DNA from 4 places in the Sporosarcina sp. P3 genome. Region 2 is predicted to be linked to each of the others. Evidence: riboswitches for the same ligand, from Rfam matches in the RefSeq annotation. Region 2 holds a riboswitch; each other region holds the start of a gene.

Region 1 (3,177 bases), on a different contig from region 2:
ATTTATCAAGCACTACTAGGCAAAACTGTCGACTGGGACAACAGTTTTGCCTACGGAGACAGTATTTCCGATCTCCCAGTCTTAGAGAAAGTTGGGTACCCTGTAGCAGTTCGTCCAGATGAAAAACTTACCGCTATAGCCAAACAAAGAAACTGGGAAATACTTTAAAAACGTGAAGGGCTCTGATTTGGTCAGAGCTCTTCACGTCAAGTCGATTTTAATGCATTTATATATAAACTGCCGTCTGTCTGAATTTCTGCATAAAGAACATGCTCTGGTTTGGATATTCCTTGCTTTTTCAGTTGTTCTGTTAGCCACGTATCAGTCAATTGAAGTTCCCGCATATTTTTTTCTTCCACTTTTCCGTCAGTAATAATTTCAGTCGGAATATATTTGGGCTGCGGTGGCGAGACTTTAACATCTTTTTTTGTCGCATGTTTCTCTCCTGGATTCAGCAAGACACTTAAATTACCATTCGTTTCGAATATCGCGTAATTGACATCTTTCATCGAAAATATCGACTGCTCTCGTAGCATCATATTTAGATCATTGAAATTCAACCGTAATTTACGCAAGGAGCCTTCTAGTATTTTCCCGTTTTGAATAACAATTACCGGTTTATCATCGAGTAATACGCGAAGTTTAAAAGATTTGAATGTTAAAAAATTGGCGAGAACTGTTAATACCGCCCATAGAACCATTCCATATAGACCATTTAAAAATGGCGTTTCGGACTCTCCTGCTAAATTGGCTGCAATTGACCCGATCGTGATACCTGTCACGTAATGAAAGAAAGTCAACTGAGACACTTGTTTTTTCCCCATGAAACGCGCCAAAATCAATAGCACAATAAACGAGATCACCGTTCGTAAAGTCATTTCCCAAAAAGACAACTCCAAAAATTCATCTACGTTCACTGCATACACCTCCAGTAATCGAAGTATGTGCAAACGATAGAGATTTATACACGGATTCGTTTACTTCCAGTTATAAGGAGTTCTCTGGTAGACGTAGTAATTGAGCCAATTAGAGAATAACAAATGCGTGTGAGAGCGCCAAGTATTCATAGGTTCTTTAGATGGATCATCATTTGGATAATAATTTACAGGAATTTCGATGTCGACCCCTTTTTCTACATCGCGAGCATATTCATCCCCCAGCGTATGCGCATCGTATTCTAAGTGTCCAGTGACCATAATATGTTTTGCGTCATTTGAAATCACAATGAACGCTCCTGCCTCTTCAGAAGCAGAAAGTAGGGTTAAATCAGGATGATTCTTGATCTCTTCTAATGAAACTCCTGTATGGCGTGAATGTGGTGCTACATATACGTCATTGAACCCACGTGCCAAGTTTACTGTCGGATCGGTAATATCATGTGAAAATACTCCAAAACATTTCTTCGGCAACTCGAACTTGTTTATTCCGTAATGATGATACAAGGCAGCTTGTGCACCCCAGCAAATATGAAGTACAGACGTGACGTTCGTTTTTGTCCATTCCATAATTTCTTCTAACTCTTTCCAATAGACTACGTCTTCGAATTGTAAAAGTTCAATTGGTGCACCTGTAATAATCATACCGTCAAAGCGCTGACTTTTAATATGTTCAAAGGTAGTATAGAAGGTTTCCAAATGATTCTGACTAACATTTTTTGATACATAGGTTGCTGTATTCAAGAATGTGACATTCACTTGTAAAGGCGTATTCCCTAGTAATCGAAGCAATTGCAACTCGGTCTTCTCTTTTTCAGGCATTAAATTCAAAATCAAAATATTGATTGGACGGATATCCTGTGTGGTAGCACGTTCTTCATCCATAATAAATATTTTCTCTTCTCTTAGCAGTTCTCCTGCCGGCAGATGTTTTGGTATATTAATTGGCATGCTATTTCCCCCTTAACGTTCTGTTAATACTATTTCTATACAAAAAACCCTCATTTCTCTTAGATAAGAAAATGAGGGTTGACCGTTCATCGTTCTTATCTCTCAAGACAACAATCTTGTTGGAAGTAGCACCTTCCTGTTTGCACAGAGGTTGCTGAAGCTTCATCAGGCCAATTCCCTCAGCTTCTCTTGATAAGAAATATTTAATTACAGACTATTATAGCATGAATAAATAAATTGTATAGCAGAATTGTCAAATTGTTCTGCACATTCAAGTATTGTAAATTGTAGACAATCTATTTTTGTGTATAATAGAAATTACCAACTACTTTACTTCGAGGAGGAGCTTATGAAGTCTTTAGGTATAGTTCGTAAAGTTGATCATCTCGGCAGAATTGTCATTCCAAAAGAACTTCGAAATTCTATGTTGATCGATCAGGGCGACCCTATCGAAATTTTCGTAGAGGATGACAAAATTATATTGAGAAAGTATCAAGTGTCCAAGGCATGTTTTATCACCGGTGATGTGATGGATGAAAACAAACAATTGTCGAACGGTCTATACATCAGTCCACGAGGCGCAAAAATCCTTATAGAGCAACTGATAGATTTCACATAATACAATATATAAGAGCTATCGTAGAAGCTTTTCTTATAGAAAAGGACCGAAAACAAAAGTTATAATTGTCTTCAGTCCTTTTGTTTACTTGTCTTTTTATCCATTCACAGAGAATGATTGCATTACGATAAATTATTAATAAACTCTTCAATCTCTTCTTTAGTTTTACGATTCTTACTTACCAAACGACCTGTTTCTGTTCCTTCGCTGAATGCCACAAAACTAGGAATACCGAATATGTCCAACTGACTGCAAAGATCTATAAATTCATCACGATCAACCGAAATGAATTCATACTCCGCAAACTCTGTTTCTAATGTCGGTAAGAATGGTTCAATCACTCTGCAATCGGGACACCAGTCTGCAGTGAATAAGAATATTACTCTTTCTTCCTGTTTAAGTTGCTCAAATTGCTCTAGGGATTCTAAGTTTTTCAATTTTCAACACTCCTTTTAACGAATAGTATAAGCACACTATAACACTCTTACCTGTACTTCTTCTCTTTAGACGACTTATGCTATTTCCTTTCACTTAGTTCAATTAAAGTGTTTTTCTTATAATTAACACCTTAAAAGCGAACGTTCACAAATAATTCAATAATTACGTTCGTATTTAACTGTTTTTCAAATTTTCGAGAAAAGCAATTGACAATAGTTTTTGACGTGTTATGAT
Region 2 (3,177 bases):
ACTACCGTTTTTTCTCACGTTTCATCTAGTAATAACAAGTATTTATTAGAATTAGCTTCATATCCTATCATCTAGGTAAAAGACATCTTATTTCTTAATTGATTGTGATCATTTCATCTATCTATAACTTTGTCAATCACCACCTAGCACAAACATTTTCACGTGGTAACTAGCAAAGTTTCCTCCTGTACCTTCCCACTCTCTTCTTCCGGTATACGAATAAATTTAACAATAATCGCACTCACTAAGTAAAGTGCACTAAAAATCCACACAACCCCTTCTGGTCCAACAAGCCCGATAAACGCTAAGGCAATCGCTGGCGCTACGAATGTCGATAGACCCGCGGAAAAATTCAACACGGACATCGCTGCGCCTTTATCTTCGCCTGCAACAGAAGGTACTAGTGCGCCAATCGGAACGTAACCTGCTACTAAACCTCCCCAAATGAATCCAACAATACTCGTCATCACAATGCTACCATTTGTAATGACCGGTATATAAAACAATAGTGGCGTGAATATCGCACAACCGACTCCACCAAACCAAATGATTGTGTTTTTCCAACCAAATTTATCTCCAATGAAGCCGAAGACTAAATTAAAAATGATATTTCCTAAGAAAAATGTTCCCCACAACTGCAGCCAAGCTGTTGTTTCAATACCATGTTGCGCCATATGCATGGGTAAGAACACCGGGAATCCATAAACACTTAAGCTATTGATCACGCGAACAACCCCACCTGCGGCAACCCTCGGGTTCGACTTCAAAATCGTGATCCCTTTCAGTAATTCTTTGACTGCTTCTTTTTTATTGGCAAGTTTTTTCTTTTCAAACTTGTCTTTATTAATCACTAAAGCTAAAACAGCACCAAGACATACCCAGAAAATTGATGTCCACATCGTATTGATATAACCGAGATGTTGGATTGCAAAACTTGAATACCAAGCGCCAAGCACCATCATTCCCGCACAAAAAACGAACCAGAACCAACCAACGGCTGAACTCAATTTACTTTGTGGTGTCTTATAAATAACCCATGTTAAAAAAGAATAAGCAAATAGCGGATAGCCAAAACCTTTTATGAAATAGGTCAAAAGCATAACCGGATAATTCATCGTTGAAAAACCATATGTAATAAACCCTGCCGTACCGATAATATAGACGGCTAAGCCGATTGCCATTGTACGTTTAGGACCAAATACATCTACGCAGACACCCGAAAACCAAGAAGATAGTGCAATTGAGATACCATAAACTGTGAATATAGCAGCTGATTGTTGAATGGTTAATCCACTTTCAATTAAGAAAGGACTTAACCACCCCGCTTCAATCCCATCTCCCATCATGAACAACATAACACCGAAGAAACCCCATCCTAAGTTTTTTGTTATTCCTATTTTCTCCAACATATCCACACTCTCCATTCCTGCTGATGTATTTTATATTATTTTAATAAAATAAAAAGACCTTCCTGTAAAAACAGAAAGAGTCTTTGGCAATCATCGCTCACGCAATATAAATATGCTTTGCTCTTTCTATCTCTCAAGCTACGCTTGCTGGATTTGGCACAATTATGTTGCCGAAGTTTCATAGGGCCAGTCCCTCAACTTCTCTCGATAGAAAATAATATATAATTGATAGAATTTTATTAAAACTAAACCAATGAAATTACTGTACATAATAATTGATATAAAGTCAACAGGTTATCGGAACTTTCTAAATTTACAGTCTGTAATATGGTATACTACCTACTATAAACTACTTGTTTAAGTCGATTTACATTTCAACACACGCTTTCTTTTACATTTAATAGAAGTTCTCTGTTTTAATAATTAATGGACTAGGAAACTTCAAAGTGAACTTGAAATGGTAAAATTATTTCGCTGGAAAGGATTTTTGTAATGCAATCGTATATTGATGTAAAAAATGGTATCGTTCCTTCGGTTTGTTCTCTTGATTGTCCAGACCAATGTGGATTGCTGATTCATAAAGAAGACGGGAAAATCGTTAAAATTGAAGGTGATCCTGAACATCCAGTCACAAAAGGAAGTATATGCAACAAAGTTCGGCATATGGCTGAACGGATTTATGATAAAAATCGGTTGACTACCCCTCTGAAACGCATTGGAAAAAAAGGCGATGGACAATTCGTTCCAATCAGTTGGGAAGAAGCCATTACAACTATCACAAATGAATGGAAAAAAATAATAACTGAAGAAGGTCCAGAAGCGATTCTTCCTTATAGCTTCTATGCAAATATGGGAAAACTCAGTTCTAAAGGGATGGATCGTCGTTTCTTCAACCGTCTTGGTTCGAGTCAACTGGACCGGACGATTTGCTCAGTTGCTGGCGAAGCCGGTTACAATTACACGATGGGCGGGCGTTATGGAACGGATCCAGAAGAGATGACGGAAACGAAACTATTTATATTCTGGGGCATCAATGCTGTCAGCACCAATATGCACCAAACTATGATCGCGCAAAAGGCGAAAAAAAATGGTGCGAAAACTATTGTCATTGACGTCCATAAAAACCAAACCGGTCGCATGGCGGATTGGTTCATTCCTATTTTACCTGGAACTGACGGAGCGCTTGCTCTTGGAATCATGCATGTTCTTTATAAAGAAAAACTAGTTCATCAAGAATTTTTAGAAAAGTATACAATCGGCCATGAAGCGCTCGGTGAACATGTGAAGTACTACAATCCACAAATGGTTTCCACCATTACAGGCGTGCCCGAAGAAGATATTTATAAATTGGCACGGATGTATGGGGATATTTCTCCTTCCATGATTCGCATCGGCAATGGGTTGCAGCATCATGATAATGGTGGCATGATAGTTCGAACCATCTCTTGCTTGCCTGCTTTGACAGGTCAGTGGGAATTAAAGGGTGGAGGTGCGGTCAAATCAAATTCCGACTATTTGACGCATAATATTGCTGCACTGGAACGGCCTGAACTTCAGAAAAAGCCTACGCGTAAATTTAATATGAATTTATTAGGGCAAGCATTACTGAAGGAACAACAACCGATTCGCTCGTTGTATGTCTATAATAGCAACCCCGCTGTTGTCGCACCGGATGCCAATAAGGTCCAAGATGGCTTAGCACGCGAGGATTTGTTTACAGTTGTCCATGACTTGTTTTTGACGGATACTGCCTTGTTTGCGGACATTG
Region 3 (3,177 bases), on a different contig from region 2:
AAAGGATTACAAGTAGCCTATAAAGAGGCAGACTATGAAATGATCCCTCTTCATATTTCGCCAGCAAGGAAATAAAAAATGCAGAAAGAGACTATGAGTTCTCTTTCTGCATTGTATTAACTTATTGTTCCACACGTACCTTACTAGCGCGTTCTTTCAATGCTTCCACTTTATCCGTCTGCTCCCATGGCAATTCGATGTCAGTGCGGCCGAAGTGACCGTATGCTGCGGTTTGTTTGTAAATTGGACGACGCAGGTCAAGCATTTTGATGATTCCCGCTGGACGTAGGTCAAATAATTCACGTACGAACTCCACTAATTGAGTCTCGGAAAGTTTACCCGTGTCGAATGTATTGATCGAGATCGACACTGGGCTCGCTACTCCAATAGCGTACGCTAGCTGAACTTCACAGTGCTCAGCAAGTCCTGCTGCCACGATATTCTTTGCAACATAGCGTGCTGCATAAGAAGCCGAACGGTCTACTTTTGTAGCGTCTTTTCCTGAGAATGCACCGCCACCATGACGGGCATATCCACCGTACGTGTCGACGATGATTTTACGTCCAGTCAGACCGGAGTCTCCTTGAGGCCCACCTACAACAAAGCTGCCAGTCGGATTAATGAAGTATTTAGTTTGCTCGTCCAATAAGTTTTTTGGCACTACAGCATCAATGACAACCTTCTTAATATCCTTCTCGATTTGCTCGAGTGTTGCTTCAGGGTGATGTTGTGTAGAAATAACGATGGTGTCAATCCGCACGGGATTATTATCTTGATCGTATTCTACCGTTACTTGTGTTTTTCCGTCAGGACGTAAATACGTAATTAGCTCTTCTTTTCGAGCTTGTGCCAAGCGATGTGCCAATTTATGAGAAAGGCTAATTGGTAAAGGCATTAATTCCGGTGTTTCATTACATGCGTATCCAAACATTAGACCTTGGTCTCCTGCACCGATTGCATCTAATTCTTCATCTGACATAGAACCTTCACGTGCTTCGAGTGCCACGTTGACACTTGCAGCGATTTCAGGTGATTGTTCGTCAATAGATGTAAGCACAGCGGACGTTTCGTAATCGAAGCCGTATTTCGCACGAACATACCCGATTTCCTTTACCGTATCGCGAACGACTTTTGGAATATCCACATACGTTGTCGTAGTGATTTCTCCCATTACTAATACGAGTCCAGTCGTGATGCTCGTTTCACATGCCACACGCGCATTGGGATCCTCTATTAGGATTGCATCTAAAATTGCATCTGAGATTTGGTCGCACATCTTGTCAGGATGGCCTTCTGTAACTGATTCTGATGTAAACAGTCGACGATTTGTCATTTTGTTTCCCCCTATATTAAGCAACATGATACGGTACTCTCATAAGTCCCTGGTAAAGTTCCACGCCTAGACGTCAAGCATATACCATAAGGATTCAGGGCTAGACAATATAAAAAGCCCTCTACTCATATTCAATCCATGAGTAAAAGGCAAAATTTCACGCGCAGCACCTTTCACTCTTATCGTCCAAGGAATTAAACCTTGCTTCAGGTTTGGCACCTTCGCGTTAGACGTAAGTCTATTGCAGGTTGCCGGGTTTCACAGGGCCTGTACCCTCCACCAACTCGGGATAAGAGTATCCGTTCATGTCACATCGTATTAAAAAGTTTGGATTTTGTCAAATAATTTATCCTAAATCACTTGAGTTTTCCATTAGTATAGATTAATATTCTTAATGTGTTATACTATTTACGAATTAGGATATTCTTATCAAGATAAAAATAAATCGACTACGCAAAGGACGGTATGTAAACATGATATCTGCAAAAATTGATGATAGTTTAAAAAGTCTTCTTAGTGGAAGCAACGTGACGATCCAAGCGTCTGTGGCGGAATTAACAGAAAAAGCAGTAGCAAGAGGCGAAGCACAACTTTCTGCTGACGGTGCGATCACTGCACGTACAGGTAAATATACAGGACGCTCTCCTAAGGACAAATTCATCGTTGAAGATGCAGTGTCTAAGGACAAAGTAGATTGGGGTAGCACGAACAGTCCAATTTCAGAAGAGATCTTTGATTCATTATACACGAAAGTCATCGATCATTTGAAGGTAAAAGATGAACTCTTCGTATTTAAAGGATTTGCAGGCGCAGATAAAGACTCTCAACTGTCTATCCAAGTCATTAATGAATTAGCTTGGCAAAACTTGTTTGTTCACCAATTATTCATCCGTCCAACTGAAGAAGAATTAAAAACACACGAATCGCAATTCACAATTTTGGCTGCCCCTTCATTCAAAGCGGATCCAAAAGTGGATGGCACAAACTCTGAAACGTTCATCATGGTGTCGCTTGAAAAGCGCATCGTTTTGATCGGTGGTACAGAGTACGCTGGAGAAATGAAAAAGTCTATTTTCTCCGTTATGAACTTCTTGCTTCCTGAGCAAGATATCTTATCTATGCACTGTTCAGCAAACGTTGGAGAAGAAGGCGATGTAGCTCTATTCTTCGGTCTTTCTGGAACAGGTAAAACGACACTTTCAGCAGATGCTAACCGTAAACTTATTGGTGACGATGAGCATGGCTGGTCTGATAATGGTGTATTTAACATTGAAGGTGGATGTTACGCAAAATGTATCAACCTTTCCGCTGAAAAAGAACCTGAAATTTTCGGAGCTATTCGTTTTGGCGCAGTTTTAGAAAACGTAGTACTGGATGAGGAAACGCGTATTCCAGATTACGATGATAAATCATTGACAGAAAACACACGTGCTGCGTATCCGATCGAAAACATTGATAATATCGTGACACCGTCAGTTGCTGGTCACCCGAAGAACATCATATTCCTTACAGCTGATGCTTCCGGTGTATTGCCTCCAATCTCGATTCTTACAAAAGAACAGGCAATGTACCACTTCTTGAGCGGTTTCACTTCCAAATTGGCTGGAACTGAGCGTGGAATCACTGCTCCAGAACCAACATTCTCTACTTGCTTCGGTTCACCGTTCTTACCACTTCCTGCAGCAACATATGCAGAGATGCTTGGAAAGAAAATCGATGAGCACGGTTCAAAAGTATTCCTTGTGAATACAGGATGGACTGGCGGAATCTATGGAGTAGGTTCACGTATGAACTTAGGCTACACACGTTCAATGGTACGTGCAGCAATCGCTGGTAAATTGGAC
Region 4 (3,177 bases), on a different contig from region 2:
GAATATTCATCCTGTCTTAAATAAAAAAATCACTCAGCTAAAAGTGAGTGATTTTTGTATTTAATAGTGTTTAATAAATTAGCCGTCACTACTTCATGCGTTTTCTTCGTTTTCATTTGCTTATATTTCATATCGCTCACTCCGCGCTACCACATATTAAACGCGTTTTCTCCAGTTGTAGCAGGTTTCTTTTACGCTCTTTACCATCTCGATAGCCTGACAATTCTCCACTCTTCGCTACTACACGGTGACAAGGCACCAAGATCAATAGGGGATTCTTGCCTATCGCAGATGCTACAGCACGAACAGCAGATGCTTTCCCCATTCGTTCTGCAATTTCTGAATAGGTTACGACCTTACCGTAGGGTATCTGTTGTAGCACTTCCCAAACTTGCAATTGGAATGGTGTCCCTTTTAGATCCACTGGCACCGCAGAAAAACTAATAGCCTTACCTGAAAGATACTCTTTGACCTGACCTCTATAGACCTCAAGCTTCATTTCATCTTCCTTTAACCCTTCAGTTTCGAATCGCTTTGACCAAACCTTTAATTGTTCCACACTATTTTCTGCTAATCCCACGTAGCAAAGTCCTTTTTCTGTAGCGGCAAGCGTTACTGTCCATTCTTCATATTCAAATCGTGTCCAATAAACCAGTGTATCCACTCTCCTTTATCCGAATAACTTTAAACCAACAGCACCGAGAATAATGAGCGATAAAAAGAAAAGACGTTTAACGCTAGCAGATTCTTTGAAAATCAAAATCCCCATCAATACAGCTCCCGCTGCTCCAAACCCTGTCCATACCGCATACGCTGTACTCATTTGAATTTCACGCATAGCAAGAGACAAGAAGACGAAGCCGAATCCAAATATTCCGACAATGAGCAACAATCTCTTAATAGACCGTTTCTGTAAATAGTAATTGATACTTACCACACCAAAAATCTCACCGAGACTGGCAATAGCCAAATACACCCAAGCCATCGTCAGCCACCTCCTTTTGTATCTACTTGTTCATCTGTAGTCAACTTGATACCGACGACCCCGCTGACAATTAATCCAATAAAAGTCAGCGTAACCCATGTGAAATCTGCTTGAAAGATGAATATATCCACCAAAAGGATTGCCGCGGCACCCGATCCGGTAAAGACTGCATATACCGTACCTGAAGGTAATTTTTCGCATGCTTTAATAATAAAATAAAAACTCAATACAATCGCCACACCTGTTCCAGTCCATTGAATTGCGGTTTCAGAGTAACGCAGACCAACTACCCAGAAAATTTCTATAACTGCCGCTAGGGCAACATAACTCCAAGCCAAAATAAAAATCTCCTTTCTTTCATGAATAGCACCTATAAGTATAGCAAAAAGTCATCCGATCACGATAAAAGGAAGCTTGCTTCTAGTATATCCGCATGGTAGAATAAATCCATCAACAGTTTTTTCTATATTAAGAATATTCTTATCGAGAGAGACGGAGGGATAGGCCCAGCGATGTCTCAGCAACCAGCCTCAGGCACGGTGCTAATTCCAATGGTGACACCACCTTGAAGATGAGAATGCTGTATACACTTGTAAGTTCGAGGGCCTATTCGAAAAGAAGAGGTTCTTTTTTATTTTGCTGGGGGGATGGATATTCATGACAAACAATGGATTAGAAACCAGATTAGTACAACTAGGGAACCGCAGTGACAGGAAAACCGGAGCAGTTAATACGCCTATTTACTTGTCTACAGCGTATCACCATGAAGGTCTAGGAAAATCTACGGGGTATGATTACACACGAACAAAAAATCCTACGCGTTCGATCTTAGAGGATGGAATCGCAAACTTGGAATCTGGTGATCAAGGATTTGCGTGCAGTTCTGGAATGGCAGCCATCCAACTAATTTTATCCTTATTTAAGACAGGTTCAGAGCTACTGGCACCTGAAGACTTATATGGCGGCACGTATCGTTTATTTAATCAATACGAAGAGACCTACAATGTGAAGACACGTTATCTATCGTTTGATGATGTTTCAGAAGTCGAGCAAGCAATTACTGATCGCACAAAAGCGATCTTCTTGGAAACGCCCACAAACCCATTAATGCAAAACATAGCAATTGGGACGTATGCAGAATTGGCCAAAAAGCATGACTTATTATTAATTGTCGATAATACATTCTTAACGCCTTATTTCCAACGACCTATTGAAGAAGGCGCAGATATCGTCATTCATAGCGCAACAAAATATATCGGTGGACATAATGATGTACTAGCAGGTCTAGTCGTCGCAAAGGGTGAAGAGTTATGCGAACGCCTATTTACTAACCATAATGCGATTGGCGCTACATTATCCCCTCTTGATTCCTGGCTGGTTGTCCGCGGTTTGAAAACATTGCATTTACGCATGAAACAGCATGACGTCAATGCGAAAGCAATGGTATCTTACTTAGAACAAGAGTCTCTCATTGCCGACGTACTCTACGCCGGGATCGGTGGCATGTTATCTTTCCGAGTGCAGAATAGCGAATGGATAGGACCATTCCTTGAAAACCTGAACCTCATTTCATTTGCTGAAAGTTTAGGCGGCGTGGAAAGCTTTATCACGTATCCGACTACGCAAACGCATATGGATATTCCTTTAGAAGAACGCAATCGCCGTGGAGTGGATGATCGTTTGCTACGTTTCTCTGTTGGTGTAGAAGATGTAGATGATTTGATTGCTGATGTAAAACAAGCTCTTTATGCTGCAAAAGAAATAGTAGAAGGCGTAAAAACTCAATAATAATAAACCGCACAACTCGAACCGTCAGTTACACTATGGCAGTTCGAGTTTTTGCAGGTAAAGAAAAGATGCTAAATCCTTCAATAGTTAGATGTTAAAGTATATACTGAAAAAGAACATACATTTATTATTGGAGGCGAGATTGTTGAATCGTTTAGAAAATAAAGTAGCAGTAGTAACTGGCGCCGGGTCTGGAATTGGACGAGAAATTGCTGAGCTCTATGCCCGTGAAGGTGCGAAGCTTATCATCGCAGATATGAATATGGAAGGTGCAGAAGAGACTGTCCAGACGATTAAAAATGCTGGCGGTCAAGCGCTGGCAGTTAAGACCAATGTCACGGTGGAAGAAGATGTACAAAGAATGATTGATACAGCAGTGGAGCAATTCGGCACACTGGATATTC

What was found. Region 2 has a riboswitch for S-adenosylmethionine ahead of CSV61_RS15515 (MFS transporter). Riboswitches for the same ligand answer to the same signal wherever they lie in the genome.
Region 1: another riboswitch for S-adenosylmethionine. It lies ahead of metA (homoserine O-acetyltransferase MetA); the one in region 2 lies ahead of CSV61_RS15515 (MFS transporter).
Region 3: another riboswitch for S-adenosylmethionine. It lies ahead of metK (methionine adenosyltransferase); the one in region 2 lies ahead of CSV61_RS15515 (MFS transporter).
Region 4: another riboswitch for S-adenosylmethionine. It lies ahead of CSV61_RS14605 (methionine biosynthesis PLP-dependent protein); the one in region 2 lies ahead of CSV61_RS15515 (MFS transporter).

The regions. Positions count from the first base shown of each region.
Region 1 is NZ_PDZE01000012.1:6,884-10,060, forward strand. It holds gene CSV61_RS13455 (HAD family hydrolase) at 1-168, shown strand, start outside; gene CSV61_RS13460 (YetF domain-containing protein) at 207-878, opposite strand; gene metA (homoserine O-acetyltransferase MetA) at 978-1,886, opposite strand; SAM riboswitch class I at 1,979-2,085, opposite strand; gene CSV61_RS13470 (AbrB/MazE/SpoVT family DNA-binding domain-containing protein) at 2,236-2,505, shown strand; gene CSV61_RS13475 (thioredoxin family protein) at 2,628-2,942, opposite strand.
Region 2 is NZ_PDZE01000017.1:36,298-39,474, forward strand. It holds gene CSV61_RS15515 (MFS transporter) at 159-1,409, opposite strand; SAM riboswitch class I at 1,533-1,623, opposite strand; gene CSV61_RS15520 (molybdopterin-dependent oxidoreductase) at 1,902-3,177, shown strand, end outside.
Region 3 is NZ_PDZE01000012.1:73,684-76,860, forward strand. It holds gene CSV61_RS13790 (DUF3891 family protein) at 1-75, shown strand, start outside; gene metK (methionine adenosyltransferase) at 122-1,333, opposite strand; SAM riboswitch class I at 1,510-1,629, opposite strand; gene pckA (phosphoenolpyruvate carboxykinase (ATP)) at 1,807-3,177, shown strand, end outside.
Region 4 is NZ_PDZE01000014.1:63,123-66,299, reverse strand. It holds gene CSV61_RS14620 (methylated-DNA--[protein]-cysteine S-methyltransferase) at 137-664, opposite strand; gene CSV61_RS14615 (DMT family transporter) at 671-985, opposite strand; gene CSV61_RS14610 (DMT family transporter) at 988-1,323, opposite strand; SAM riboswitch class I at 1,463-1,563, shown strand; gene CSV61_RS14605 (methionine biosynthesis PLP-dependent protein) at 1,643-2,773, shown strand; gene CSV61_RS14600 (glucose 1-dehydrogenase) at 2,919-3,177, shown strand, end outside.